Regions from separate parts of the Cellulomonas sp. P1_G12_2 genome, predicted to be linked through region 3. Evidence: riboswitches for the same ligand, from Rfam matches in the RefSeq annotation. Region 3 holds a riboswitch; each other region holds the start of a gene.

Region 1 (7,240 bases), on a different contig from region 3:
TGACGTCTGGCGACTTCACCGACGCACCGCGCATCGTGTCGCTGGCGTCCACGTCGGGCATCGCCGGCAACCGAGGCCAGACCAACTACGCCGCGTCCAAGGGCGGGGTCATCGGTATGGTCCGGGCCACCGCGCCGCTGCTCGAGGCGTTCGGCGGTACCGCCAACGCCGTCGCCCCCGGGTTCATCGAGACCGAGATGACCGCGCGCATCCCCGCCGTCACTCGGCAGGTGGCCCGTCGGCTCAACTCGCTGCAGCAGGGCGGGCAGCCGGTGGACGTCGCCGAGACGGTCGCGTTCCTGGCCTCCCCCGCGGCCGGCGGGATCGTGGGCCGCGTGCTGCGCGTGTGCGGGCAGAACATGGTGGGCCAGTGACGAGGACCGTCGTCCTGCCGTCCGTCCCCGCCCTGGGCGGGCTCTTCGCCCGCGGCGCGGGGCTCTCGTTGCAGCGTCGCGTCCGATCCGGCCCGACGACGCTGCCCGACGTCGACTACGTCGTCCGCGGGGTGCGTGCTGACGCTTCGCACCTCACCGCGTACCAGCACCTGCTCGGCGAGTCCGCGAGCGACCAGCTGCCGGCGGGGTTCGTGCACGTGCTGGCGTTCCCCGTGGCGACCGCGCTCATGGTCCGGTCCGACTTCCCCCTGCCGCTGGTCGGACTGGTGCACGTGGCCAACCACGTCACGCAGGTGCGGCCCGTCCTGCTGGGCGAGACGTTCGACGTCCGCGCGTCGGCGGCCGACCTGCGCCCGCACCGGTCCGGCACGCAGGTGGACCTGATCACCGAGGTGTCGACCGACGGCACGGTCGCGTGGCGCGGGGTGTCCACCTACCTGGCGCGCGGGGTGTTCCTGGCAGGGTCGGTCGACGAGTCGTCGGACCCCTTCGTCCCGCCGACCCCGACAGGGCGCTGGACGCTCGCCGGCGACACCGGCCGCCGGTACGCCGCCGTGTCCGGCGACCGGAACCCGATCCACCTGACCGCGCTCACGGCGAAGGCGTTCGGGTTCCCGCGGGCCATCGCGCACGGCATGTACACCGCGTCGCGCGCACTGGCTGACGTCGGTGCCGCGCGCGGGGACGCGTTCGACTGGTCGGTCGAGTTCGTGAAGCCGGTCCTGCTGCCCGGCACGGTCACCGTCCGCATCGCCCACGACGGCGACGTGTTCGCGTTCGCCGGCTGGGACGCCCGCTCCGGCAAGCCGCACCTGACGGGCTCGGTCACCCTGCTGCGCTGACGGGCCGGGTCGTCGTCGACCCGGCCCGCCCGAGGTTGCTCAGAGGTCAGCCGGTCGCAGGACGAACGTGATCGCGTGCGCGATCTGCACGTTGCCCGCGTTCAGGTCGAGCTTGCCGCGGATCAGGAACGGGTTGAGGTCGTTGCGGTCCTGGTCGCGCAGCTGCACGATCCCCCAGCGCTTCGAGAGCACGTCGACGGTGAACGTGCCGCCCTGCGCGGTGGTGAGGACGGCGTTGTCGCTGGCCAGCGCCGTGGCCGAGTCGATCGTCGCGCCCGCGACGACGTGGTAGAGCAGCACCTGCTCGATCGCGTCGATGCCGACCGCGCCCGCGAGCGCGGTGAGCACCTGCTCCTCCGTGCCGTACCAGCGGTGGGTCAGGTCCTTGGCCAGCAGCTGGAAGGCGCGGTCCGTGGGGACGAACGCGGTCAGCGGGACCGTGCCGTCGGCCAGGACGGCGACCGGGCTGGTCGGCTTGGCGGCGAGCACCGCACCGACGGCCTGGTCGAGGATGTCGAAGTCGTACCAGTTCCGGTCGAAGGTGTCCCCGTCCGAGGTGAGCAGGGCGGCCAGGCTCGACGTGCCGGTGGGCGCCGCGGTCGCGGCGGGCGCCAGGGCGACCCCGGCTCCGGCGACCAGGCCGGCGGCGACGAGGGTGGAGAGCGTGCGACGGATCCTCATGGTGGCTCCTACGGACGACGGTCGCGGCCGACGCCGTGCGCCGCGCCGCGCGGACGCCGGAGGGCGCCCTGTGTCCTCTTCGCCCGTTCCCCCGCGCCCGGATGCACGTCGAGGCCGCCGCGGACGAGATCGTGCGTTCGGCACGAGATCGCGGGTGTGAACTGACGATCTCGTGCCGAACCCACGAGCTCGCGCCGGGGACCTCGCGAGAGGTCAGTCGTCCAGGGCCGGTCCGCACGCTGCCGCGGCGGTCGCCGCCAGGTGGTCCAGGCCGTGCACCGCGAGCAGCGGGCGGGTGTCGTCGACGACCGCCCAGCAGCCGTCGACCACCTCGTAGCGGACGGCCGGACCCGTGGCGAGGTACTCGGTCAGGGCCGTGATCAGGCGGTCGACGGACTCGCTGGTGGTGCCGACGCCGACCGACGCGCGGATGGCGCCGTTCGACGCGCCCAGGTGTGCCAGCAGCGGGTGAGCGCAGAACCGGCCGTCGCGGACGCCGATCCCGTGCTCGGCGGCGAGGTACGCGGCGACCAGGCCCGGGTCGTGGTCCGGCACCGTGAACGTGAGGACGCCGACCGGTGCCGCGGAGTCCGGCCAGATGCGCGCGATCTCCACGCCGTCGATGGCCGACAGCCCCTGGACCAGGCGCTCACGCAGCGCCTCCTCGTGCGCGGCGAGGGCACCAGCCGGAAGGGCCGCGAGCTGGTCGCAGGCCTCCGCGAGCGCGATCGCGCCGAGCACGTTGGGCGACCCGGCCTCGTGCCGCGCCGGCGCCGGCTGCCAGACCGTCCGGTCCGCCCGCACGTCGCGCACCGCACCTCCCCCTGCGAGGTATGGCGTGCCGGTGTCGAGCCAGTCGCGACGGCCGACGAGGGCCCCCGCCCCGAACGGTGCGTACGTCTTGTGCCCCGAGAACGCGACGTAGTCGGCGTCCGTCCCGGCCAGCGAGAAGCCCCGGTGCGGCACCAGCTGGGCGCCGTCCACCGCCACGCGGGCACCCTCGGCGTGGGCGAGCGCGACGACCTGGTCGATCGGCAGCGCCTCCCCCGTCACGTTCGACGCGCCGGTGATCGTGACCAGCGCGTACGGCTGGCGGGCGAGCTCGTCGCGCAGGGCGTCGAGGGTCGCGGCGACGGTCGACGCGATCGGCAGGATGGTGGTCCGATTGCCGTGCCGCTCGGAGGACTGCACCCACGGCAGCAGGTTGGCGTGGTGCTCGACGTCCAGCACCAGGACGCGGCCCCCCGACGGGACGACGCCGGCCAGCAGGTTGAGCGAGTCCGTGGTGTTGCGGGTGATGATCGCGACGTCGTCGGGACGGGCGTCGACGAACCGCGCGATGGTCTGGCGCGCGGACTCGTACAGCGCGGTGGACACCTGGGACAGGTACCCGGCGCCGCGGTGCACGGACGCGTACAGCGGCAGGACCTCGGTGACGCGGGCGGCGACGGCCTCGAGCGCCGGGGCACTGGCCGCGTAGTCGAGGTTGGCGTAGACGCGGTGCGTGCCGTCCACCAGCGGGACGGTGGTAGTGCCGCCGACCACGGGGAGCAGGGCGCTCACCTCGGTCGCACACGAGAGGCGCTCGGCGGTGACAGTCATGGTGGGTCCTCCGACACGTTCCGGGGGAACACCCGTCGAACAGGTGGGACCCCGCGCTTGCCGAGCCCCGGACGGGACGCGGCCAGGTCGTCACCCGGGGCACCCCACCGCGGAGGAGGGTTGCCGGCCAGCGAGCCGGGGCTTGACGCTGGCGCTCATGACCTGCAACGAGGGTCCCGGCACCTCCCCGTGGCTGTCAACGCGCCGCGGGCTTCGTCTCGCCCACCGGGACGCCTTGTCCACCACTTGGAAGGAGGGTCCCGCCGCGCGTAGCATCACGGCCACCATCCAGAGCGGCTGAGAGATCTGGCTCGACGACGCCGCAGCAACCCGCGGGCACCCTGTGCCCGGCCGAGGGTGCTACCGCCAGGACCGATGAGACGAGGGCCTCGATGAGCTACGCCGGTGACCTGACCCCCCAGCAGGCCTGGGACCTGCTGACGTCCGACGAGAGCGCGGTGCTCGTCGACGTCCGCACGGACGCCGAGTGGCGCTACGTGGGCATCCCCGACTCGGCCCCGATCGACGGTCGCGCCGCCCTGGTCGAGTGGGTGTCGTACCCGTCGGGACGCCCGAACCCACAGTTCCTCAAGCAGCTGGCCGACGCCGGCGTCGCGCCCGGCCGCCCGGTCGTGTTCCTGTGCCGCTCGGGGGTCCGCTCCGTCGCCGCCGCGCAGGCGGCCACCGCGGCGGGCCTCGGCCCGGCCTACAACGTGCTCGAGGGCTTCGAGGGCGACGTCGGTCCGGACGGCCACCGCGGCCACTCCGGCTGGCGCGCGGCGGGGCTCCCCTGGCGGCAGGCGTGAGCGACCGGCGCGTCCCCGGGCCCGCCGACTGGGACGACCGCCGCACCCCGCGCACCGACCTGCGCCCGGACACCCTCGCCGTCCGCGGCGGTCTGGTGCGGTCGCAGTTCAACGAGACGTCCGAGGCCCTGTTCCTCACGCAGGGCTACGTCTACTCCGCCGCCGCCGAGGCCGAGGCCGCGTTCGCCGGGGAGGCCGACCGCTTCCTGTACTCCCGCTACGGCAACCCGACGGTGTCCACCTTCGAGGAGCGCCTGCGCCTGCTCGAGGGCGCCGAGGCCGCGTTCGCCACGGCGTCGGGCATGTCGGCGGTGTTCACGTCGATCGCCGCGATCGTGCAGTCGGGGTCGCGCATCGTCTCCGCCCGGGCGCTGTTCGGCTCCACCGTGGTGATCTTCGAGGAGATCCTGGCCAAGTGGGGCGTGCGGACCGACTACGTCGACGGCCACGAGCTGGCGCAGTGGCAGGAGGCGCTCTCCACGCCGGCCGACGTCGTGTTCTTCGAGACGCCGTCCAACCCGATGCAGGACCTGGTCGACATCGCCGCGGTCAGCCGGCTCGCGCACGCCGCAGGCGCCACGGTGATCGTCGACAACGTGTTCGCCACCCCCGTCCTGTCCCGGCCGCTGGAGCTGGGCGCGGACGTCATCGTGTACTCCGCGACCAAGCACATCGACGGCCAGGGCCGCGTGCTCGGCGGCGCGATCCTGGGCACCGACGAGTACATCCACGGCCCGGTGCAGACGCTCATCCGGAACACCGGACCGTCGCTGTCGGCGTTCAACGCGTGGGTGCTGCTCAAGGGGCTGGAGACGTTGTCGCTGCGCGTCCGGCACCAGACGGCGTCGGCCCTGCAGGTGGCCACGTGGCTCGAGCAGCAGCCCGGCGTCTCGCTGGTCCGGTACCCCTACCTTCCGTCGCACCCCCAGCACGAGCTCGCCCTGGCGCAGCAGTCGGGCGGCGGGACCGTCGTGACGTTCAACCTCGCGGTGCCGGACGGGTCGACGCCCGACGTCGCCAAGAAGGTCACGTTCGGCGTGCTCGACGCGCTGCGGATCGTGGACATCTCCAACAACCTCGGCGACGCCAAGTCGATGGTCACCCACCCGGCGACGACCACGCACCGCAAGCTCGGCCCCGAGGGGCGTGCGGCAGTGGGGATCGCCGAGTCGACGATCCGGCTGTCCGTGGGCCTCGAGGACCCCGCGGACCTCATCGACGACCTCACCCTGGCGCTGGCGACCCTCGACGCCTGACCCTGCGCCACACTGACGGCATGCCCCGGTCGTCGTCGCTCGTCCGCCTGCTCGTGGGGCTTCTCGCCGGGGTCGCCGTCGGGCTCGCGATCGACTGGACCTCGGCGGTCGCGGCGGTGCTCGCGGGCTGGGCGACCACGGCGGCGGTCTTCGTGGTCTGGACGTGGGTCGCGGTCGCGCCGATGGACCCGTCGTCCACCGCGTCCCACGCGACCCGTGAGGAGCCGACCCGGTTCGGCGCGCACCTCGTGGTGGTCGCGGCAGCGGTCGTGACGCTGGTCGGGGTCGTCCTCGTGCTCGTCGACAAGGAGATCGGCCAGCTGCTTCCGACGGTCGCCGTGCTGGCCAGCGTGCTGGCGTCGTGGGCGGCCATCCACACCGTGTTCGCGCTCCGGTACGCACGGATGTACCTGACCGACGGCGCGCGCGGGATCGACTTCCACATGGACTCGCCGCCGCGGTACACCGACTTCGCGTACGTCGCCGTGACCGTGGGGATGAGCTTCGCGATCTCCGACACGGACCTCGGCTCGTCGGCCATGCGCCGGACAGCTCTGGTCCACGCGCTGCTCAGCTACCTGTTCGGCACCGTGATCATCGCCCTGCTGGTCAACCTCGTCGCGTCGATGTGACGCCTCATGTCGGTCCCCCGCGGGATGCTCGGACCATGACCGACACCGACTACGACGCGATCGCCGACGACCTGGTCGCCCGCGGCGCCACCCGCGCGCAGATGATGGGCCGCCCGATCCTCAAGGTCGGATCGACCATGTTCGCCGCGCACATCGGCGACGACCGGCTCGCCGTGAAGCTCGGGCGGGACAGCGCGGAGCACGCGGACGCCCTGGCGCTGCCCGGCGCGACCGTGTGGTCCCCCGGCGACAGCGGGCGGCTGTTCTACGACTGGGTGGCGCTGCCGGCGTCCGCGGAGGACGACTGGATGCGGTTCGCCGAGATCGCGCGGGTGCGCGCTCAGACGTCCTTGGCCATCCAGAGCGACAGGAAGTCGCCGTCGTACGGGAAGAAGGGGACGACCGGGCGGTAGCCCGCGGACAGGTAGAGCGTGACCGCCTCGGGCTGGCGGATGCCGGTCTGGAGCACCACGCTGGTCAGCCCGAAGGCGCGGGCGTCGTCCTCGATCGCCGTGAGCAGGGCGCGGGCGGCGCCGGCCCCGCGGGCGTCGTCGTCGACCCAGACCTTCTTGAGCTCCCCCGAGCCCGCCGGGTAGCCGTCCCGCGCCGCCCGCAGCGTGGCGCAGCCGACGGGGCGACCGTCCAGCCAGGCGATCACCGTGGACAGCGCGCCGACGCCCTGCTGCGGGTCGTCGACCTCGAAGCCGCCCGGCACGCTCGCGGGGATCTCCGGGTAGCGGATCTCGATGTCGTGCCACATCGCGAGCCGCAGCGCGGTGGCGACGGGGTCCGTCCAGTCGGCATGCGTCAGCGTGACCGTGGGGCGCTCGCCGGTGCGCGGCTCCCGGGGCGGCGTCGGCCCGAGGTCCTTGGCGAAGCAGCGCGACTCGGCCTCCGTCGCGTACTCGCCGAAGTTCGGGATCGACCGGTAGCCCTCGCTCAGGTACAGCCCGATCGCCGACGCCTGGAGCACCCCGGTCTCCAGGACGAGCCGGTGGAAGCCGCGGTCCCGCGCGACGGCCTCGA
Region 2 (7,240 bases), on a different contig from region 3:
CGCGTGATGGCGTCGAGCGCGGCGAACGGCTCGTCCATGAGCAGCAGGTCGCCCTCCTGGGCGAGCGCACGGGCCAGGGCGACGCGCTGCCGCATGCCGCCGGACAGCTCGTGCACCCGCTTGGGGCCGGCGCCGTCGAGCCGGACGAGAGAGAGGAGCCGCTGGGCCTCCATGCGGCGCTCCGCACGGGGGATGCCGCGCAGGCGCAGGGCCAGCTCGACGTTCCCGGCGGCGGTCAGCCACGGGTAGAGGGCCGGCTCCTGGAACATCAGCGCCGGTCGGCCGCCAGGCACCTCGACGGTGCCGGAGACGGGCTTGTCCAGACCTGCCACCAACGAGAGCAGGGTCGACTTGCCGCAGCCGGACGCGCCGAGCAGGCAGACGAACTCGCCGGGCGCGACGGTGAGGTCGATGCGGTCGAGCACCGGCGGCCGCGACGCCTCGCCGAAGTGCTGCGTGACCCCCGTCAGGCGCGCCGCGACGGCGGCCGGGGCAGTGGTGCCCTGGCCGCCGACCGCCGTCACGGTGGCCGTCACTTGCCCGACGCCCCGAGGCCGCCGTCGGAGACCGGCTCCTGGTCGTTCTCGGCGAGCACCTCGTTGAGCAGGGTCAGGTCGTAGATCCCGGTCAGGTCCGTCTCGTCGGACGTCCCTGCGGCCACCGCGTGGTCGGCGGAGGTCTGCAGGCTCGAGGCGATCGGGTCGAGCGTGATCCGCAGGTTCGCCCAGGCTCGGTCCAGCACGTCGGCGGACAACGGCTTTCCGCTCAGCTTCTCGATCACCGTGTTCGACAGGGTCTTGGCCTCGTCGGGGTTGGCGGCGATCCACTCGGACGTCGCGTACTCGGCCTCGATGAGCTTCTTCACGGTGCCGGGGTACTTCGAGAGGTACTCGGTGGCGACGATCAGGTGCGTGGTGACGAAGTCGCCGTCGGGCCACAGGTCCTTCTCGTCCAGCAGGACGTGCGCGCCGGCGTCGACGACCAGCCGGGACGCCCACGGCTCGGGCAGCCACGCGCCGTCGAGCTGTCCGGCCTTGAACAGGTCGAGCGTCTGCGAGTTCTCCTGCGGCGCGATCGTCACGTCGCTCGCACCGCCGGTCAGCGAGGTCTCGAGACCCTCCTCGGCGAGCCAGGCGCGCAGCGCGACGTCCTGGGTGTTGCCCAGCTGCGGCGTGGCGAGCGTGGTGCCGACGAGGTCGTCGGGGGAGTCGATGCCGTCGCGGACGACCAGCTGCGCACCGCCCGACGTCGCGCCCGAGACGATCCGGATCGCCTCGCCGTTCGACTTCGCGAACGCGTTGATCGCGGGGTTCGGGCCGATGAACGTGGCGTCGATGGCCCCTCCGAAGAGTGCCTCGACGGCGGCCGGGCCGGCGTTGAAGATCGAGGTGGTGAGCTTCGTGTCGCCGAGCGCCCCCTGGTAGGTGCCGTCGTCGACCCCCACGAGGGCAACCGCGTGAGTGAGGTTGGCGAAGTAGCCGAGGCGCAGCTCCGGTGCCTCGGCGGTCGAGGTGGACGGGTCCGTGCCGGTGTCGGCGCTCGCGTCCTGCGCAGCGGAGGAGGAGCAGGCCGCGAGCGTGGCGACGAGGCCGGCGGCGAGCAGGACACGGAGGGCGGAGGCGGTGCGGCGTGCGGGACGGGCGGTCATGTCAGGTCCTTGGGGGTCGCGAAGGGCGGGCGGGCGGTCGTCATCGACGACATCGCTGCGCGGGCTCGGTGCGCGAGGACCGGGCGACGGAGAGCTGGGTGGACGCCATGAGGGCGTTTCCTCCGCGGGGGACGGGAGTGGTGGCACGCGCGTCACGCCGTGGGCCGTCGCAGATCGACGGGGGCCGGGCGTCGAACGCTCGGCCGAGGACGGGGGCCGCGTTCAGACGTTCCGCGGACAGCAGGGGCGCGCGGAAGCCATGACGACGACGTGACAGCACGTCGAGGCGGCGCGGCGGGTCTGCATGGGACGAGGATGACCGCCTTGCCGCTCGGGCAACAGGACCGTCTCTTATTGTGGACACGGCAGGTCGGAATACGAGATGTTTCAGCGGCGCCCGTCGAGCGCGAGCCGGTAGAAGGCACTGTGCGGGTCGGGCAGGTAGTCCGCGAACGGCGGGCACTCGACGAACCCGGCGCGTTCGTAGAGCCGGCGTGCGGGTGCGAAGTAGTCCTGCGTCCCGGTCTCCAGGTGCACGGTCCGGATGCCGCGCGCCGCCGCCGCGCCCAGGACGTGCGCGAGCACGGTCGCCCCGACCCCTCGGCCGCGTGCTGCGGCGGTGGTCCGCATGGACTTGAGCTCGGCGTCCGTCGGGCCGAGCTGCTTGAGCGCGGCGCAGCCGAGCAGGGCGCCGTCGGCGGCGCGGGCGGTCCAGAACGTCATGCCGGGGGCGGCGAGCGCCAACGGGTCGAGCGCGTGCACCGACTCGGCCGGCGAGGTCGCGTACATGTCCGCGAGGTGCTCCCCGAGCAGCTCGAGGACGTCGGGGCGGGTCGGGTCGTCGGCGGCGACGGTCACGCCGGTGGTCGTCGGGCCCATGCGCGAGCGTGCTCCCTTGCTGGGTGGTCGGGACGCCATCGTCGCACCGGACGGATCCGTCCCACCATCTGGACTTTCGGCGCGGACCATTGACACGTCCGGAACCTATGCCTACTTTTCCGACCTGTTAGGTCATGAATTCCAGCGACAAGCCCCGGCTTGCTGGGTGGCAACCCTCCTGCGTGTGGGGTGCCCCGGGTGACGACCTGGTCCTGCGCGAGCGTCCTGCTCGTGCCCGACAACGACGCAGCGCCCGCCAGGCGGGCACGAAGGGACGCACGATGAGCTCGGACGGACGGCCGACGACGGCTCTCTGGATCCTGCGCCCGTGCTGTCCCGGCGCCTGTTGTCGCTGACGACACCCCCCGACCGACCGGCTCCGACCGGCACCTGAGCGCCTGGCCCACGGCTGAGCCGTGGTGTCCGCGCTCGCCCTCCACGTACGCCCGCACCCCTGCGCCGCACACGGCTGCGCCGGGCGCGCCCTGACGCCTCAGAACGGAACCCTCGCCATGGCCTTCCCGACCACTCCCCGACAGCTGCACCTCGGCGTCGACCTCAGCGACGCCGGCGCGCACCCCGCCGCCTGGCGGACGCACGGCTCGCAGGCGCAGCGGCTGTTCGACGCCGAGCGGCTCCAGCACCTCGTCGAGGTCGCCCAGCGCGGCACCCTCGACCTGGTCGTGCTCGACGACTCGTTCTCGCTGCAGCCGTCGCGCTCCACCACGCTGCGCGGTCGGCTCGACGCGGCGCTGGTCGCCGCCCGGCTCGCCCCGCGGTCGCGGGGGATCGGACTGGTCCCGACCGTCGCGACGACGCACACCGAGCCGTTCCACGTGTCCAAGGCGATCGCGACGATCGACCACGTCAGCGGCGGCCGGGCGGCGTGGCAGGTCAGCTGGACCGACGACGAGCAGGATGCGGCGCACGTGGGCCGAGGCCCGGCGCTCACCGAGGCGGGGGCCGTCGCGGAGGCCGAGGAGGCCGTCGAGGTGGTCACCGCGCTCTGGGACAGCTGGGAGGACGACGCGGAGATCCGCGACCAGGGCACGCACCGGTTCGTCGACCGCGCCAAGCTGCACTACGTCGAGCACGACGGCGTGCACTTCGCCGTCAAGGGGCCGTCGATCACGCCGCGTCCGCCACAGGGGCAGCCGCCGATCGTGGTGCGCGTCGGCTCGGACGCCTCGTTCGGCCTGGCCGCGCGGCACGCCGACGTGGTCCGGGTCAGCGCGACGGACCGCGACCAGGCCCTCGACCTGCGGCTCCGGCTGCGGGCCGCGGCGGCGGCGGCGGGCCGCGAGCCGGGCGACCTGCGCGTGCTCGTCGACGCCTTCGTGGTCCTCGGCCCGGACCGCGCGAGCGCTCGCGCCCGGCTCGACCTGCTCACCGAGCTCGAAGGAGTCGAGTGGGACACCGACTCCCTCACGCACGTCGGGACGGCCCGGGACCTCGCCGACACGTTCCTCGACTGGTCCGCCGTCGGTGCCGCCGACGGGTTCGTCGTCCGGCCGGCCTCGCTGCACACCGACCTCGACGTCCTCGTCGACGGCGTCGTGCCGCTCCTGCGCGAGGCCCGCGCGTTCCGCGACAGCTACGCGGGTCCGACGCTGCGTGACCAGCTGGGCCTTGCCCGCCCGGTCAACCGCTACGCGGCGATCGCCTGATGGGCGCCCGCAAGCAGGTCCACCTCGGCGTCCACTTCCCCGGGGTCAACAACACCACCGTGTGGAGCGACCCACGGTCCGGCAGCCAGATCGACTTCGCGTCGTTCGAGCACCTGGCCCGGCGCGCCGAGGAGGCGAAGCTCGACTTCTTCTTCCTCGCCGAGGGACTGCGGCTGCGCGAGCACAAGGGCCAGATCCACGACCTGGACGTGGTGGGTCGGCCCGACACCCTGCCCGTGCTGGCGGCGCTCGCCGCGGTCACCGACCGCATCGGGCTCGCCGGGACGATCAACACGACCTTCAACGAGCCGTGGGAGCTGGCCCGCCAGTTCGCGACCCTGGACATCCTCAGCGGCGGGCGTGCCGCGTGGAACCTCGTGACCAGCAGCGACGCCTTCACCGGCGAGAACTTCCGGCGCGGCGGGTTTCTCCCGTACGACGAGCGGTACGAGCGTGCGGCCGAGCTGGTCGCGGTCGCACGGGCGCTGTGGGACTCGTGGGACGACGACGCGGTGATCGCCCACGCCGGCTCCGGGCAGTTCGTCCGGCCCGGCTCGGTCCACGAGGTGCGCCACGAGGGCCGGCACTTCCAGGTGCGCGGCGAGTTCACCACCCCGCGCGGCACGCAGGGGCACCCCGTGCTGTTCCAGGCCGGCGACTCCTCGGACGGCCGTGACTTCGCGGCGGCCACCGCGGACGTCGTGTTCTCCGCGCACTCCACGTTCGAGTCCGGTCAGGCGTTCTTCACCGACGTCAAGGGTCGCCTCGCTGCGCACGGTCGGCGGCCGGTGGAGCTGCTGATCCTGCCGGCGACGACCGTCGTGCTCGGCGACAGCGCGCAGGACGCCGCCGAGCGGTCCCACGAGATCCGGCTGCAGCAGGTGCCGGGGCCGACGGCCATCGCGTTCCTCGAGCAGGTGTGGGGACGCGACCTCACCGACCACGACCCCGAGGGGCCTCTGCCGCGGATCGAGCCGGACATCGAGAACCTCGACATCACCCGCGGTCGCGTCCGGCACGTCAAGGACCCGCGGAGCATCGCGGCCGCGTGGCGGGAGCTGGCCGACGCGAACGGCTGGTCGATCCGGCAGCTCGTCATCGAGGTGACGTCGCGCGGCGGGTTCGTCGGCACGGCCACCGAGGTCGCGGACGCGATCGACCGGTACGTGCAGGAGGACGCGTCGGACGGCTTCATCCTCGTGCCGCACCTGACCCCCGGCGGCCTGGACGACGTGCTCGACCAGGTGGTGCCGCTGCTCCAGGAGCGCGGCTCGTTCCGCACCGACTACGCGGGCACCACCCTGCGCGACCACCTCGGCCTCTCCCGCCCGGCGCCCCGCGCCACCCGCTCCACCGCCGACCGCGCCCTCGTCGGCTGACCCCACCTCTCCACCCCGAACGAAGGACCCCGCCATGCTCCGCTCGACCCGTGCCCGTTCGGCCGCCCTGGCCACCCTCGTCGTCCCCGCGCTGTTCCTGACCGCCTGCGGCTCGGGCACGCCCGCGGCGTCGGACCCGTCCACCTCTGCCAGCACCGAGGCCGCGACCCCGGGCGGCACCCTGCGGTTCGCCCTCGGCGCCTCACCGAGCGGCGTCGACCCGCAGCAGGTCGGCTCGAACGTGAGCATCTACATCGCCCGTCAGCTGGCCGACTCGCTGACCGACCAGGACCCGCAGACCGGCGAGATCGTGCCGTGGCTGGCGGAGAGCTGGGACGTCAGCGACGACCTCACCCACGTCACGTTCCACCTGCGCGACGACGTCACGTTCTCGGACGGGACGCCCCTGACCGCGACCACCGTGAAGGCCAACTTCGACGCCCTCGTCGGCCCCCTCGCGGCGTCCGCGCCGCTCGCCGGCTCCTACCTCGCGGGCTACCAGGAGACCACCGTCGACGACGAGCACACGGTCACCGTGGTGTTCTCCGGGCCCAACGCCCAGTTCCTGCAGGCCACGTCCACGGTGTCGCTGGCGATCCTGTCCGACGCCACGGCGGCAGCCGACCCGGCAGCGCGGCTCCAGGGCGCGGTGGTGGGCTCCGGCCCGTTCACGCTGGAGGAGTACACCCAGGACCAGGGCGCGACGATCGTCCGGCGGGACGGGTACGCGTGGCCGTCCGAGGTCTCCGAGAACCCCGGCGAGGCGTACCTCGACCAGATCGACTTCACGATCGTCCCCGAGTCGGGCGTCCGGTCCGGCGGGCTGGCCTCCGACCAGTTCGACGCCGTCGGCGACGTGCTGCCGCAGGACGTGCCGCAGGTCGAGGGCTCCGGTGGCTCGGTGCTGACGCGCACCAACCCCGGGGTGGCGTTCGTGCTCCAGCCGAACGTGAGCGCCGGCCCGCTCGCCGACCCCGCCGTGCGCGCCGCCGTCCAGGTGGCGATCAACCGCCAGGAGCTCGTGGACACGGTGCTGAGCGACGCGTTCAAGCCCGCGACCAGCGTGCTGGCCAGCACGACACCCGGATACGTGGACCTGTCCGACGAGCTGGCGTTCGACCAGGACGGCGCGGCCGACGCGCTCGAGGACGCCGGGTGGAGGCTCGGTGCGGACGGCATCCGCGAGAAGGGCGGCGAGAAGCTCTCGTTCGACGTGGTGTTCGCGCCGCTGTTCACGGGCAGCCAGGCCGTGCTCGAGCTCACGCAGCAGCAGCTCAAGGCGGTGGGCGTCGACCTCCAGGTGCGGCAGCAGACCCCGGCGGAGCAGCAGGCGGCGCTGACCGCCGGTGACTACGACACGTACTACTACAACGTCACGCGCGCCGACGGCGACATCCTGCGCACCCAGTTCTCCTCGAAGTTCCGCAACATCAACAAGCGGCCCGCGGACACGGTGCTCGACCCCCTGCTCGATGCGCAGCTGGCCCAGGCCGACCCCGCCACGCGCGCCGCCGACCTCGGCACCGCGCAGGAGACGATCCTCGACGAGGGCCTCGCGATCCCGCTGTTCGAGCTCGCGCAGTCCATCGGTGTCGCGTCCGACGTGCACGACCTCACGTTCGACGCCTCGTCCCGACTGCTCTTCCACGACACCTGGATCGGCGCCG
Region 3 (7,240 bases):
CCGGTGGAGCGGATGGGCAGGGACCGGAACCTGTCGATGATGCCGCCGGTCATGTCGCTGGCGACGTCCACGGCCGTGGTCGACGAGCCGTAGCCCGCCGTGAGCAGGACGATCCCGGGGACCACCCAGTTCACGTAGTCGCCGCCGGTCTGGATGGCGCCGCCGAACACGTAGACGAACAACAGCAGCAGGATCACGGGGAGCATCACCGCCATGAGGACGGTGTCGAGCTGGCGCAGCGACCGGCGGATGCACCGGCCGATCAGCGCGGCCGTGTCGTGCGCGGTCCAGCCGAGGGCCGGAGGTGCAGGGGCGAGCGTGGTCATCAGAACTCCCGGGCAGCGACGAGGGCGGGTGACTCGGAGGCGACCGGGCGGCCGGTCAGGGTGAGGAAGACGTCGTCGAGCGTGGGGGAGCGGACCTCCCAGTGCTCGACGTCGATCCCCCGGCGCTCGACGTCGGCCAGGATCCGCCGCACGTCCGGCACCGAACCGTCGGTCAGCAGACGTTCCTCGGTGCCGTCCTTGAGGCGCAGCTCGACGTGCGCAGAGCCGACCGCCCGCTTGAGCTCCCTCGCGGTGCCGTCCGCGATCACCCGGCCGTGGTCGATGACGGCCACGCGGTCGGCCAGCTGGTCTGCTTCCTCGAGGTACTGCGTGGTGAGCAGGACGGTGGTGCCCGACGCGACCACGGAGCGGATGACGTCCCACAGGTCGTTCCGGCTGCGCGGGTCGAGGCCCGTGGTCGGCTCGTCGAGGAACACCACCTGCGGCCGGGAAAGGAGGCCCACGGCCAGGTCGAGGCGCCGCCGCATCCCGCCGGAGTACGTCTTGACCACGCGCCTGCCCGCCTCGGTGAGGTCGAACAGCTCGAGCAGCTCGGCGCTGCGGGTGCGCACCTCGGCGCGCCCCAGGTGGGCGAGCCTCGCCATGAGGTGCAGGTTCTCGGTGCCCGTCAGCAGGTCGTCGACCGCCGCGAACTGCCCGGTGAGGCTGATGGCCGCGCGCACCTGAGCCGGCTGACGCACCACGTCCTTGCCCGCGACGTACGCGGTGCCGCCGTCGGGCCGCAGGAGCGTGGACAGGATGCGGACCGTCGTGGTCTTGCCGGCGCCGTTGGGGCCGAGCAGGGCGAGCACCTCCCCCTTGCCGACGTCGAGGTCGACGCCGTCGAGCACGGTCAGGTCGCCGTAGGACTTGCGCAGCCCCCGGGCGACGACGACAGGAGCAGTCATCGCGATCTCGCTTTCTGTGTATGTCGTAAACTGTGTGTGTACTTCATACACACTTGTAGGATCACGGGTCAAGGAGGTGCCGTGGACGACGACGAGGCACGAGAGGCCGAGGAGGCCCGCCGCGAGGCCGAGCTGCTGCGACGCGACCGCGAGAAGGCCGAGCGCGCGGAGGCCAAGGAGGCCGAGCGCGCCAGGAGCGACCTCGAGAAGGCCGACCGCGACGCCCGCAAGCAGGTCGAGCGCCGCGAGCGCGACCGCCTGAAGGCCCTGCAGGACGCGGCCAAGGAGGAGGAGCGCCGACGCAAGGAGCAGGAGCGAGCCGCTCAGCAGGCGGTCAAGGAGGCGGCCCGCCAGCTCCGGGAGGCGGAGAAGGCGCAGCGTGCCGCGGCCCTGGCCCAGCAGCAGGCTGCGCGCGAGGCGGAGAAGGCGCGCCGGCACGCCGTGCGCGTGGCCGGCTCCGAGGGCGCGCCGATCGACCTCCCGCCCGGGATCGCCGTCCTGTGGCGCACACCGGCCCCCGGCCGGCCCGGGCCGCGGCCGGGTCTGACGCTCGAGCAGATCGCCGACGCCGGCATCGCGCTGGCCGACAGCGAGGGGATCGAGTCCGTGTCCATGGCCCGGCTCGCCGAGTCGCTCGGGTTCACCACGATGTCCCTGTACCGGTACGTCTCGTCCAAGGACGAGGTGCTCAGCCTCATGTCGGACCGGGCGTCGGGCCGGCCGCCCGTCCTCGGGCCCGAGGTGGGTGGCTGGCGGGAGCGGCTCGAGCTCGTCCTCGCCGTCCAGCAGCCGATCCTGCGCGCGCACCCGTGGCTGGCGCGGGCGTCCGCGGTCCTGCACGCGGTCGGGCCCGGGCGGCTCGCCTGGATGGAGGCGATGCTCTCGGCGCTCGACGGCACCCCGCTGTCGGAGGACCAGAAGGTGGGGGCGATCGGCCTGCTCGCCTCGCACACCCTGGACCAGCTGCGGATCGGCGAGGAGCTGAGCGGCGCCGGGCGCACCGCCGCGGTCGGCACCACCGCCGGGGGAGCCCTGCCGCCGGACCTGGGAGAGCTCATCACGATGCTCGCCTCCGCGGACGAGCACCCCACGCTGCTGCGGGCGGCAACCGCGGGCGCCTTCTCCTTCCCGGAGGACGCGCCCGAGGACGACGAGCTGGACTTCGGCACCGTACTCATCCTCGACGGGATCGAGCGGCTCATCACCCTGGCCTCCTGAGCCGCCCACAGCCCCGTCGCCTGCACAAGCGGCGGTCACGATGTCGGCGCGGCCGGGCAGACTCGACGCATGACCTCGCCCGACGCCCCGCGCACCGGCCGCTGCTTCGGCGACGGCACCCCCCTGTACGAGCAGTACCACGACGAGGAGTGGGGCAAGCCCGTCCACGACGAGCACGCCCTCTACGAGCGGCTCGCCCTGGAAGGCTTCCAGTCGGGCCTCGCCTGGATCACGATCCTGCGCAAGAGGCCCGCGTTCCGCACGGCGTTCGCGGACTTCGACCCGGAGGTGGTCGCGGAGTTCGGTGACGACGACGTGGCCCGCCTGATGGCCGACGCCGGCATCGTGCGCAACCGCGCCAAGATCGAGGCGACGATCGCCAACGGCCGTGCCCTGCGCGAGCTGCACGCGGCGGGTCGCACTCTCGACCAGGTCCTGTGGTCGCACGCCCCCGACCGGACGGGTTACCAGCGCCCCTCGGGCTGGGCGGGCGTGCCCGCGCAGACGCCGGAGAGCCGCGCGCTGGCCAAGGAGCTGAAGTCGCTCGGGTTCCGGTTCGTCGGCCCGGTCACCGCCTACGCGGCGATGCAGGCGTGCGGTGTCGTCGACGACCACCTGGCCACGTGCCCGGCGGCGTGGGGCTCTGCCGGCACCGGAGAGCTTGCCGGGTGAGATTTGCTTCTGGCGGGTGATCGTGCGGCTGCCCTCTCGGCACCACGCACCCTGCGGACTACAGTGCCAGCCATGACGGAGATGCCCGACCCTGACGTTCGGCGTGATGCCGCGCGCGAGGCGGCCGAGGCGCTCACGGACAACGTCGTCCCCGATGCAGAGATCCTCGAGGCCGTCCAGGTCGGGCTGCTGTCCGTCCCGGCCGGCTCGCCGAACTCGTGGTTCGACGTCCCGTCGCAGCGCAGCCGCATGCGCTCCTCGAACCTGGCCCCGCGCCGCCCGCACTAGACGGGCGCCGAAGCAGACATGCTCCGCGGACGGCGCCGTCTCACGGGTCGATCACTGTTGCCCAGCATGTGATCTGCGGACTACCATCGCGGCTACCATCCAGAGCGGCCGAGAGACCTGGCTCGACGACGCCGCAGCAACCCCCCTCCTCGCGAGGGTGTGGGTGCTTCCGCCAGGGGCGATGGAGTGAGTCATGCCCCCACAGGACACCTGTCCCCGCACCACCCCGGTGCCGACGACCCCGCCGGCCGCGCCGTGAGCGCAGCCGTGGCTGAGCCCCGCACCCCCGGGCTGCACACCGCGCCCGCCCGCCGGGCGCAGAACGCGAACGACCGCCCGACGATCTCGTTCGAGCTCTTCCCGCCCCGGAACCCCGACGCGGCTCCCCGCCTGTGGGCCACCATCCGCGAGCTCGAGTCGGTGCACCCCGACTTCGTCTCGGTCACCTACGGCGCCTCGGGCAAGACGCGACTCACCACGCGCGCGCTGGTCCGCCGGCTGCTGCAGGAGACGTCGCTCAACCCGATCGCCCACCTGACCTGCGTCGGGACCTCGCGCGAGGAGATCACGACGATCGTCGGGGAGTTCCTCGACGAGGGCCTGCGGTCGTTCCTCGCCCTGCGGGGCGACCCGCCCACGGACCAGAGCGACTGGCAGGCCCACCCGGACGGCCTGCAGACCGCGGGCGAGCTGGTCGAGCTCCTGCGCGAGATCGAGGCGCAGCGGTGCCTGGACAGCCCGTCGCAGGCGGTGCGGGCTCGGGTGCGACCCCTGTCCGTCGCGGTCGCGGCGTTCCCGCGCGGCAACCACGCCACGGGCGGCACCCGCGCGCAGGACGTCGCCTCGCTGCTGGCCAAGCAGGAGGCCGGCGCCGACTTCGCGATCACGCAGGTGTTCTTCGACGCGGACGACTATCTCGGTATCGTCGCGGAGGCCCGTGAGGCCGGCGTGACCATCCCGATCATCCCGGGCATCATCCCGACCACGGACCCGGCCCGGCTGCTGCGCGTGCAGGAGCTGACCGGCGTCCCGGTGCCGAAGGACCTGATCGACCTGCTCGGATCCGCCGACGACGAGCTCGACCGTCATCGCCGGGGCATCCGGGCCAGCGTCGACCTGGTCAACGGCGTCCTGGACGGCGGCGCACCCGGCGTCCACCTCTACACGTTCAACCAGCACCACGCCGCACTTGACCTGCTCGAGGGTGCACACCTCGACGGCGGAGCTCGGACAGCTCCCGACCTGGCCAGCTGGCCGCAGGACACGGCACCCGCCCGACCCCCGAGGGACTGAACCACATGACCGAGAACCGCCCGATCTTCCCCGCCAGCTCCGTGCTCGGCTACCCCCGCATCGGCCCGCGCCGCGAGCTGAAGAAGGCCCTCGAAGCGTTCTGGGCAGGTCGCACGTCGGCCGACGAGGTCGAGGCCACCGCCGCCGACCTGCGTCGCCGCACCCGCACGCGGCTGGCCGAGCTCGGCCTGGCCACCGACGTGCCGGCGATCCCGAGCGCGTTCTCGTTCTACGACCAGGTGCTCGACGCCACCGCCGTGATCGGCGCTGTCCCGGCCCGCTTCGCGGACGTCGTGGGCGCCGACGGGTCGCTCGACCTGGCCGGGTACTCGACCGTGGCCCGCGGCCGCGGCGACGACCTGCCGCTCGAGATGACCAAGTGGTTCGACACCAACTACCACTACCTGGTCCCGGAGATCGGCCCGGAGACGACCTTCCGCTACGCGAGCACCCGCCCGGTGCGCGAGTTCACCGAGGCCCTCGCGGACGGCGTCCTCACGCGTCCGGTCATCGTCGGCCCCGTCACGTACCTGGCGCTGGCCAAGGCCACGGAGGACGCCCCCGAGGGCTTCGCCCCGATCGACCGCCTGGCGGACCTGCTGCCGGTCTACGCCGAGCTGCTCAAGGACCTCGCCGCCGCGGGTGCCACCTGGGTGCAGCTGGAGGAGCCCGCCCTGGTCTCCGACTCCGTCGCCGTCCCGGCCGAGCAGCTGCTCGCGTCCGTGATCGAGGCGTACCGCGCGCTGGCCACCGAGCTGACCCCCCCGGAGCGCCCGGCCATCCTGGTCGCGGCCCCCTACGGCGACCTCGCCGCGGCGTTCCCGGTGCTCGCCGCGACGGACGTCGAGGCCATCGGCATCGACCTGATCCGCGGTCACGCGCCTGCCGAGTCGGTCCCGGGCCTGGAGACCAAGACGCTGGTCGCCGGCGTGATCGACGGCCACAACATCTGGCGCGCGGACCTGGACGCCAAGCTGGCCGTCCTCGAGCAGCTCGAGGGCCTCGGCGCGGCCGCGGTCACCGTCGGCACCTCGACGTCCCTGTTCCACGTGCCGCACACGCTCACGGACGAGCCGAACCTCGACGAGACCCTGAAGACCTGGCTCGCGTTCGCCGACGAGAAGGTCGTCGAGGTCGTCACCCTGGCCGAGGGTCTGACCGAGGGCCGCGAGGCCATCCACGAGCAGCTGCTCACCGCCACGGACGCGGTGAACTCCCGCCGGACCGCACCCGGCGTCGTCAACCCGGAGGTCCGCGACCGCGTGGCCGCCCTCGGCGAGAATGCGTTCAGCCGCGGCTCGTTCGACGAGCGCAAGGTCGCGCAGGCCGCCCGGCTCAACCTGCCCCCGCTGCCGACGACGTCCATCGGCTCCTTCCCGCAGACCACCGAGATCCGCACCGCGCGCGCTGCGTTCGGCAAGGGCGAGCTGACGGAGGCGCAGTACGACGAGGAGATGAAGGCGGAGATCCGCCGGGTCGTCGAGCTGCAGGAGAAGATCGGCTTCGACGTGCTGGTGCACGGCGAGCCCGAGCGCAACGACATGGTCCAGTACTTCGCGGAGAACCTCGACGGGTTCGCCGTGACGCAGAACGGCTGGGTCCAGTCCTACGGCTCGCGCTGCACGCGTCCGTCGATCCTGTGGGGCGACGTCTCGCGGCCGAAGCCGATCACGGTCGAGTGGTCGTCGTACACGCAGTCGCTCACGGAGAAGCCGGTCAAGGGCATGCTCACCGGCCCGGTGACCATCCTGGCCTGGTCGTTCGTCCGCGACGACCAGCCCCTCGGCGACACCGCCAACCAGGTGGGCCTTGCCCTGCGCGACGAGATCGCCGACCTCGAGGCCGCCGGCATCGCCGTCATCCAGGTGGACGAGCCCGCGCTGCGCGAGCTGCTGCCGCTGCGGGTCGAGGACCACGCCGCGTACCTCGACTGGTCGGTGCGCTCGTTCCGCCTCGCCACGGCCGGGGTCCGCCCCGACACGCAGATCCACACGCACCTGTGCTACTCGGAGTTCGGCGAGATCATCGGCGCGATCGACGGGCTCGACGCGGACGTGACCTCCATCGAGGCGGCCCGCTCGAAGATGGAGATCCTCGGCGACATCTCGGCGGCCGGCTACCCGCGGGGGATCGGCCCGGGCGTCTACGACATCCACTCGCCGCGCGTCCCCAGCGAGGCGGAGGTCGAGGAGCTGCTCACGGAGGCCGTCAAGGCCATCGCGGTCGACCAGCTCTGGGTCAACCCGGACTGCGGCCTGAAGACCCGCCGCTACGAGGAGGTCGCCCCGTCGCTGGAGCACATCCTCGCGGCCACGCGGGCGGTCCGCGCCACGCTCTGACGCATGCTCACGGCCCCGGACACCTGCACAGGTGTCCGGGGCCGTCTGCGTCCTAGGGGGCACCCTGCGTGCCCAGCCACGTCAGGATCGCGTGGTTCGTCTCGTCGGGCTTCTCCTGCTGGATCCAGTGACCGGAGTCCAGGCTGACCACGTCCACGTGAGGCACGAACGTCGACAGGTTCTCCGACCTCACGAC
Region 4 (7,240 bases), on a different contig from region 3:
CGGGCACCTCGGGGACCGGCACCTGCGTGACCTCGACCGAGTCGGCCGCGAGCCAGCGGGCCGCGGTCATCGTCGCCGGGATCATGCCGCCACCCCGCACGCGCTGTTGCGGCCGGGGGCTCCGAGGACCTCGGGGTTGACGATGTCGCGGGGTGCGCGGCCGGCGCAGACGTCGAGCGCGTTGGCGATCGTGCGGCGCTTGAGCTCGTCGTACGACTCCTCCGTGTACCAGGCCAGGTGCGGGGTGAGCACCACCGAGTCGAACGTGGTGAGCGGGTGCCCCGGCGGGAGCGGCTCGGTCTCGTGCACGTCGATCGCCGCACCGAGGATCGATCCCGTGCGCAGGGCCTCGACCAGCGCGTCGACGTCGACGACGCCCCCGCGGCTGGTGTTCACCAGGATCGCGTCCGACCGCATCCGCGCCAGCTGCGCGGCGCCGATCAGGTGGCGGGTGAGGTCCGTGAGCGGGGTGTGCAACGAGATGACCTGTGCACGTGCGAGGAGCTCGTCCAGGCCGACGGAGGCGAAGCCGTGGAACGACTCGGCGCCCGGTGCGGCGGCGATGTCGTAGCCGATCACCTCGTAGCCGAGACCGGCCGCCTTGCGCGCCGTGGCCGTGCCGATCAGGCCCATCCCGATGACCCCGAACACCCGCCCGCGGGTCTGGAAGAGCGGACGGACCGCCGGCAGGTCGAACGAGCCGGCACGCAGCCCGCGGTCCAGCCGCGGGATGCCACGGGCGGCCGCGAGTGCCAGGCCGATCGCGTGGTCGGAGACCGACTCGGTGCCGTAGTCGGGCACGTTGCACACGGCGATCCCGCGCGCGGTGGCGGCGGCGACGTCGACGGAGTCGACCCCCACGCCGTAGCGGCCGACGACGCGCAGCCGGGGCAGCGCGTCCATGACCTCGGCGGTGATCTGCGCGTACTGCACGAGGATGGCGTCGGCCTCTGCCGCGTGAGCGACCAGCTCGGCGGACGTCCGCGACTGCGTGAGGACCAGCTCGGCACCCGCCGCGTCGGCGATCTCGTGCTCGGCCGCGAACGAGTCGTGGTCGCACTCGGTGATGACGACGCGGGCGTCGGTGACCGTCATCGGGCGAGCCATCCACCGTCGACGGGCAGCGTGATGCCGTGGACGTAGTCCGCGGCGCGGGAGCACAGGAACAGGACCGCACCGGCGATGTCGGCCGCCTCCGCCCAGCGTCCGGCCGGGATGCGGTCGAGGATCGCCTTGCTGCGCTCGGCGTCCGCGCGCAGGTCCGTGGTGTTGGCGGTGGCGACGTACCCGGGGGCGACCGCGTTGACGTTGACGCCCAGGGGCGCCCACTCGTTGGCCAGGGCCTTGGTCAGGCCGGCGACCGCCGACTTGGAGGACGTGTAGCCGGGCACGTTCACGCCGCCCTGGAAGCTCAGCAGCGACGCGGTGTTGACGATCTTGCCGCCGCCGCGCGCGATCATCGATCGACCGACCTCGCGGGACAGGATGAACGTCGAGCGCAGGTTCACGTCGACCACGTAGTCGAAGTCCTCGTCCGTGTGCTCCGCTGCCGGAGCCCGGCGGATGGTCCCGCCGTTGTTGACCAGGACGTCGACGTCCCGACCGGCCAGGTCCGCGGCGAGCGCGGTGACCTGTTCGCGCACCGAGAAGTCGGCCTTCAGCGGGGTGAACGTGCGGCCGAGTCCCTCGACCACGGTCCGGGCCGCGCTCGCGCCCTCGGGCAGGTCGTAGCTGACCGCGACGATGTCGGCGCCCGCTCGCGCCAGCGTCTCGACGATCGCGAGCCCGATGCCCTGGCTGCCGCCGGTCACGACGGCGACCTTCCCCTCGAGGCTGAACAGGCTCTCCGTGTAGCTGGCGATCGTCATAGGGGTCGGGCTCCTTGGGGTGTGGGAGAGTGCGAGACGGGCTGGTGGCCGAGTGCCGCGGAGATCTTCGTGGCCGTGTCGGTGGCCATCGCCGCCATGTCCTCGATCTGCTCGAGCGTGTGCTCGAGCAGCAAGGTCGAGATGCTCACGCCGTACCCGACCCGTCCGGTGTGGTCGCGGACGGGTGCCGCGACGCAGCCGAGGCCCGGGACGTTCTCCTCGCGGTCGAGGGCGTAGCCGGCGCGGCGGACCGCGTCGATCTCGACCTGCAGGGCCGCGAGCGTGGTGATCGTGTGCGGCGTGCGGGCAGGCAGGCCGGCTCGGGCGGAGAACCGGGCGAGCTCCTCGTCGGACCGGTCGGCGAGCACGACCTTGCCGACGCCCGTCGAGTGCATCGGGACGGCGAGGCCCACCCGCGAGGGCATCACGTACGGCTTGTCGGGGTCGGCGCGGATCAGGTAGACGATCTCGTCGCCGTTGACCGCACCGAGGTGCACGGTGCACTGCGTCGCCGCCACCAGGTCGTCGACGAACGGGCGGGCGATCGCCGAGATGTCGATGCGGGAGAGCGCCCGGCCGGCGAGGGACAGGATCTTCGGGCCGGGCAGGTAGCTGCCGTCCGCCGCGACGGCGATGAACTGCCGGTCCGCGAGCGTGCTGAGGATCCGGTGCGTCGTCGCCTTCGCCAGCCCGGTGGCCTGCACCACCTCGGTGAACCGCGAGTGCGTGAGTGCCGCCTCCAGCACGAGCAGCGTCTTCTCGCTCGCGCTCGCCCCTGCACTCGTCCTGGTCCCGGTCGTCGTCGTCACGTTCCGTCTCTCCTTCGTCGTCGGTCGTCGTGCGTGGGGTCAGCGCAGGTCGGTGATGGGGAAGCCGTCCATGTCGTCGAACGACTGGTTCTCCCCGGCCATGGCCCAGACGAACGAGTAGCTCGCGGAGCCGACGCCCGAGTGCACGGACCAGCTCGGGGAGATCACGGCCTCGCGGTCGCCGACCACGACGTGCCGGCTCTCGGTCGGTTCGCCCATGAGGTGGATGACGCGCGCGTCGGACGGGAGGTCGAAGTACAGGTAGCACTCGGTCCGGCGGTCGTGCGTGTGCGCCGGCAGCGTGTTCCACATGCTGCCGGGGTGCAGCCGGGTGACGCCCATGACCACCTGGCAGCTGCGGACGCCCTGCTCGTGGATGTACTGGTTCAGTGTGCGGCGGTTCGAGGTGAGGGGGTCGCCGAGCTCGCGCTGGGTGCCCTGGCCGGCCTCGACGAGCGTCGTGGGGTAGGCGGTGTGGGCCGGCGCCGAGATCAGGTAGAAGCCCGCCGGACCCTCGTCCCCGTCCACGTCCGTCGACTCGAACGACACGACCTGCGCACCGCGGCCGATGTACAGGCAGGAGCCCTTGGTCAGCTCGTGCTTCGTTCCGTCCACCGAGATGGTCCCGGTGCCGCCGACGTTGACGACGCCCGCCTCGCGGTGGTCGAAGAAGTGGTCGGAGCGGATCTCCGGGAAGGAGCCCAGCTCGAGCGCGGTGCCGACGGGGCTGATGCCCGCGAGCACGATCCGGTCGTGGTGGGTGTAGACGGCCTTCACCTCACCCGGGACGAACAGGTCCTGGACCAGGTATCGGCGGCGGAGCTCGGCGGTGTCCATTCCGGGCACGTGCTCCGGGCTCGTGGCGTAGCGCTGGTCCATGGAAGGCCTCTCAAGGTTGATCGGGGGTCGAGGGCCGTGCCGGGTGCGGATCGTCGACCTGCACCCGGCACGGGCCGTGCTGCTAGGCGTCCTCTTCGAGCAGCAGGTCGCGGTCGACCGTCTCGGGGGCGAACAGGGTGGTGACGAACGTGATGCCCATGATCACGACCATGTAGACCGCGACGGGCCACCAGGAGCCCGTGGCCCAGGTGATGAGCGCGGCGCAGATGAACGGTGCGAGACCGCCGCCGAAGACGGAGGAGAACTCGCGCCCGAGGGCGACACCGGCGTAGCGGTACCGGGAGCCGAAGAGCTCGGGGAAGTACGCGGCCTGGACGCCGACGGTGGCCTGCGAGGCGATCATGAAGCCGACGACGATGACCAGGCAGATCAGGACGAGGTTGCCGGTGTTGAGGATGAGGAACGCCGGGACCGCGAAGAGCATGAGGAACCCGGTGACGATCAGGTACATCCGCTTGCGCCCGAACCGGTCGGACAGGATGCCGAACACGACGGCGGAGACGCAGGCGCACAGGGCACCGAGGAGCAGGAACTTCGGGATGAGCTTGGAGTCGACGTCGAGGTAGTTGATCAGGTAGGCGCCGATGAAGACCTGGAAGACGTACGAGTGCGAGTTCGCGCCGATGTTCATGAAGAACACGCGGGCGAGGTGCTTCTTGCCGTGCTTCCACACGTCGACGACGGGCGAGTCCTTCTTGGCGGCCTCGATCGCGCCCTCGGCCTTGAGCTCCTCGAAGACCGGGGACTCCTTGACCTTGCGACGGATCACGTAGGCGGCGATCGTCACGAAGATCGAGCTGAAGAAGACGAGACGCCAGCCGTAGGACAGCAGGGCCTCCTCCGGCATCATCTGCACGAGGATCCACACGACGGCGCCCATGGCCGCACCGGCGGCCGCGCCCACGAACACCAGCGACGAGAACCGGCCGCGCTTGCCCTTGGGGGCGGTCTCCGTCAGCAGCACGATGCCGCTCGCCTGTTCGGCGCCCGCGCCGAAGCCCTGCAGGAACCGGGCCATGAGCAGCAGGATCGGGGACCAGATCCCCACGACCGCGTAGGTGGGCAGCAGGCCGATCGCGAACGTCGCGGTGCCCATGAGGAACAGCGTGGCGACCATGACGAACTTGCGGCCGAGGCGGTCGCCGTACTTGGAGAAGAACAGTCCACCGAGCGGGCGTGCGCCGAAGCCGACGAACAGCACGCCGAACGACGCGAGCATCCCGGAGATCGGGTCCATGTCGGAGAAGAAGATCTTGCTGAAGATGATCGCCGACGCGGTGCCGAAGATCGTGAAGTCGAAGTTCTCGAGCGCGGTCCCGATGCCACCGGCCCAGGCTGCTCGGCGCAGGTTCTTCTGATCGACGGGGGGAAGGACGCCGTCCGCGGTCGCGGGCGGTGGCAGGACGATGTTTCCGGTCACAGGACACCTGTCTCATGGGAGCTCGCACGCCCTGCCGTCATCGGCCGGGCTGGAGACTCGGGGCGCGAGCAAGGTGCCCGCGGTCGCGCAGATCGAGACAGCCTTGTCTCGCGTCTAGCTGGCACTCCTTGTTCGGCTCACGACGTGAGCGCGTTCCCGGGGGGATCCTCGATGGAGGCTCGGGGCACTGGTGCTGCGCGATTCCGGAGTGCTGGTCTGTATGGAACTCAGTTCCGGTACGTGGAACAACGTAGAGCGGGCTTTCCACGGAACCAGGGGTCGAAGGTCCTGTTCGTCCGATCCGATCCGGTCCAGCGCCGACCCTGCTGATCCCGGAGGTGGGTCGCATCGGTTCGCCATTGACCGACCACTCCGACGGCCACCCCGCACATCCCGCGATGTGAGAAGCCGTCCCGATCGTTGACATCGTCGCGCTCGGAGCCGACCCTCCTGCGCGGGTCAGGAGCTCCGCCGTCTGGCTCGGCAGGCGGAGCAGCAACCCTCCGACGTGTGGGGTGCTCCCGAGCAAGACCCGGCCAGCCTGGACGGCGGGCGAACGTCGACCCCCAGGGATCAGCCATGTCCGTCGATCTCCTCCCGTCCACCGTCTCCGCGAGGTACGGCGGCGCGGCGCCCACCGACGTCGCCACCTCGGCCCCGTCCTGCCGTACGAGCAGCAGCAGGACGTCCTGCGCCGGTTCGCCGGGGAGGTCGTGCCGCTGGTCCGTGCCGAGGTGTCGACCACGCTGTGGGGCCCCGACGACCCCGGGCGCGCACGCGGGCTCGCGGCGGCGGACGCGTCTCTCGTCGGCGTCGGCGGCGGGACTACCCTGACCAGATGACCACCTCGCTCGAGCAGCCCGTGCACGACGCCGTCGAGACGCCCGACGTCGTCGCACAGGTTCGGGCGGTCGCGGAACGGGCCAAGGTCGCGTCCCGCGCGCTCGCCACGGCTACCCGGGCCACCAAGGACGCGGCCCTGCGCGGCATGGCGGACGCCCTCGTGGCGGCCACCCCCGAGATCGTCGCGGCCAACGCGGTCGACCTCGAGCGCGGCCGGAGCAACGGCACCTCCGCGGGCCTGCTGGACCGCCTCGCGCTGACACCGGAGCGCATCGTGGGCATCGCCGACGCCCTGCGTGAGCTCGCCGCCCTGCCCGACCCGGTGGGTGAGGTGGTCCGCGGCTCCACGTTGCCCAACGGCCTGCGCATGAGGCAGGTGCGCGTCCCGATGGGCGTGGTCGGCATGATCTACGAGGCGCGTCCGAACGTGACCGTCGACGCCGCGGGGCTGGCGCTCAAGAGCGGCAACGCCGTCATCCTGCGGGGCGGCTCGGCCGCGGCCGCGAGCAACGAGGTCATCGTCGAGGTGCTGTCGAGGGCGCTCGTCGCACAGCGGCTCCCCGGTGCGCTCGTGCAGTCGATCGACGCCTGGGGTCGCGAGGGCGCGGTCGCCCTCATGCACGCCCGCGGGCTGGTCGACCTGCTGGTGCCCCGCGGGGGAGCGGACCTGATCCAGACCGTCGTGCGCGAGTCCACCGTGCCCGTCGTCGAGACCGGCGTGGGCAACGTGCACGTCTACGTCGACGAGACCGCGGACCTCGCTGTCGCCATCCCGATCCTGCTCAACTCCAAGACCCAGCGCGTCGGCGTCTGCAACGCCGCCGAGACGCTGCTGGTGCACCAGGCCGTCGCCGACGAGTTCCTCCCGGTCGCCATCGCCATGCTGGCCGACGCGGGCGTCACCATCCACGGCGACGAGACCACCCTCGCGCTCGCCCCCGACGAGGCCGACTGCGTGCCGGCCACGGACGAGGACTGGGCCACCGAGTACCTGTCGCTCGACCTCGCCGTCCGGGTGGTCGACTCGCTCGACGAGGCCCTCGAGCACATCCGCGAGTGGAGCTCGGGCCACACCGAGGCGATCATCACGCAGGACCTGGCGTCCTCGGAGCGGTTCGTGGCCGAGGTGGACTCCGCGGCGGTCATGGTGAACGCCTCCACGCGGTTCACCGACGGCGGCCAGCTGGGCCTCGGCGMGGAGATCGGCATCTCCACCCAGAAGCTCCACGCCCGCGGGCCGATGGGCCTCGGCGAGCTCACGACGACCAAGTGGATCGTGCACGGCGACGGGCACGTCCGACCCTGATGCCACAGTCCCGCGTGCGACACTGTTCGCTCCCGCCCACCCCTGGAGGAATGTCGTGCATGCTGCCCTGATCGCCGCGGCTGAGGCCGCCGAG

Evidence for each region. A riboswitch is a leader RNA that binds a small molecule or an ion and turns the genes downstream of it on or off. The one in region 3 is predicted to bind S-adenosylmethionine.
Region 1: linked by a shared signal. The riboswitch ahead of AC1DXT_RS09275 (rhodanese-like domain-containing protein) and the one ahead of AC1DXT_RS01745 (methylenetetrahydrofolate reductase) in region 3 are both predicted to bind S-adenosylmethionine.
Region 2: linked by a shared signal. The riboswitch ahead of AC1DXT_RS15915 (LLM class flavin-dependent oxidoreductase) and the one ahead of AC1DXT_RS01745 (methylenetetrahydrofolate reductase) in region 3 are both predicted to bind S-adenosylmethionine.
Region 4: linked by a shared signal. The riboswitch ahead of AC1DXT_RS19715 (glutamate-5-semialdehyde dehydrogenase) and the one ahead of AC1DXT_RS01745 (methylenetetrahydrofolate reductase) in region 3 are both predicted to bind S-adenosylmethionine.

Annotation. Positions count from the first base shown of each region.
Region 1 covers NZ_JBFUBX010000002.1:274,248-281,487, reverse strand. Annotated here, with positions in the region: gene AC1DXT_RS09295 (3-oxoacyl-ACP reductase) at 1-374, shown strand, start outside; gene AC1DXT_RS09290 (MaoC/PaaZ C-terminal domain-containing protein) at 371-1,237, shown strand; gene AC1DXT_RS09285 (fasciclin domain-containing protein) at 1,277-1,918, opposite strand; gene AC1DXT_RS09280 (aminotransferase class V-fold PLP-dependent enzyme) at 2,132-3,520, opposite strand; SAM riboswitch class IV at 3,569-3,683, opposite strand; SAM riboswitch class I at 3,802-3,917, shown strand; gene AC1DXT_RS09275 (rhodanese-like domain-containing protein) at 3,913-4,326, shown strand; gene AC1DXT_RS09270 (O-succinylhomoserine sulfhydrylase) at 4,386-5,582, shown strand; gene AC1DXT_RS09265 (DUF1345 domain-containing protein) at 5,603-6,214, shown strand; gene AC1DXT_RS09260 (hypothetical protein) at 6,250-6,627, shown strand; gene AC1DXT_RS09255 (GNAT family N-acetyltransferase) at 6,555-7,240, opposite strand, start outside.
Region 2 covers NZ_JBFUBX010000004.1:415,528-422,767, reverse strand. Annotated here, with positions in the region: gene AC1DXT_RS15930 (ABC transporter ATP-binding protein) at 1-470, opposite strand, end outside; gene AC1DXT_RS15925 (ABC transporter substrate-binding protein) at 533-1,648, opposite strand; gene AC1DXT_RS15920 (GNAT family N-acetyltransferase) at 2,036-2,527, opposite strand; SAM riboswitch class IV at 2,658-2,778, shown strand; gene AC1DXT_RS15915 (LLM class flavin-dependent oxidoreductase) at 3,040-4,194, shown strand; gene AC1DXT_RS15910 (NtaA/DmoA family FMN-dependent monooxygenase) at 4,194-5,573, shown strand; gene AC1DXT_RS15905 (ABC transporter substrate-binding protein) at 5,608-7,240, shown strand, end outside.
Region 3 covers NZ_JBFUBX010000001.1:346,251-353,490, reverse strand. Annotated here, with positions in the region: gene AC1DXT_RS01770 (ABC transporter permease) at 1-326, opposite strand, end outside; gene AC1DXT_RS01765 (ATP-binding cassette domain-containing protein) at 326-1,234, opposite strand; gene AC1DXT_RS01760 (TetR/AcrR family transcriptional regulator) at 1,316-2,452, shown strand; gene AC1DXT_RS01755 (DNA-3-methyladenine glycosylase I) at 2,522-3,124, shown strand; gene AC1DXT_RS01750 (hypothetical protein) at 3,197-3,412, shown strand; SAM riboswitch class I at 3,505-3,600, shown strand; gene AC1DXT_RS01745 (methylenetetrahydrofolate reductase) at 3,680-4,705, shown strand; gene metE (5-methyltetrahydropteroyltriglutamate--homocysteine S-methyltransferase) at 4,711-7,044, shown strand; gene AC1DXT_RS01735 (alpha/beta fold hydrolase) at 7,097-7,240, opposite strand, start outside.
Region 4 covers NZ_JBFUBX010000010.1:1,170-8,409, reverse strand. Annotated here, with positions in the region: gene AC1DXT_RS19745 (zinc-dependent alcohol dehydrogenase) at 1-85, opposite strand, end outside; gene AC1DXT_RS19740 (C-terminal binding protein) at 82-1,095, opposite strand; gene AC1DXT_RS19735 (SDR family oxidoreductase) at 1,092-1,868, opposite strand; gene AC1DXT_RS19730 (IclR family transcriptional regulator) at 1,865-2,677, opposite strand; gene kduI (5-dehydro-4-deoxy-D-glucuronate isomerase) at 2,717-3,556, opposite strand; gene AC1DXT_RS19720 (MFS transporter) at 3,639-4,997, opposite strand; SAM riboswitch class IV at 5,455-5,562, shown strand; gene AC1DXT_RS19715 (glutamate-5-semialdehyde dehydrogenase) at 5,836-7,146, shown strand; gene AC1DXT_RS19710 (hypothetical protein) at 7,202-7,240, shown strand, end outside.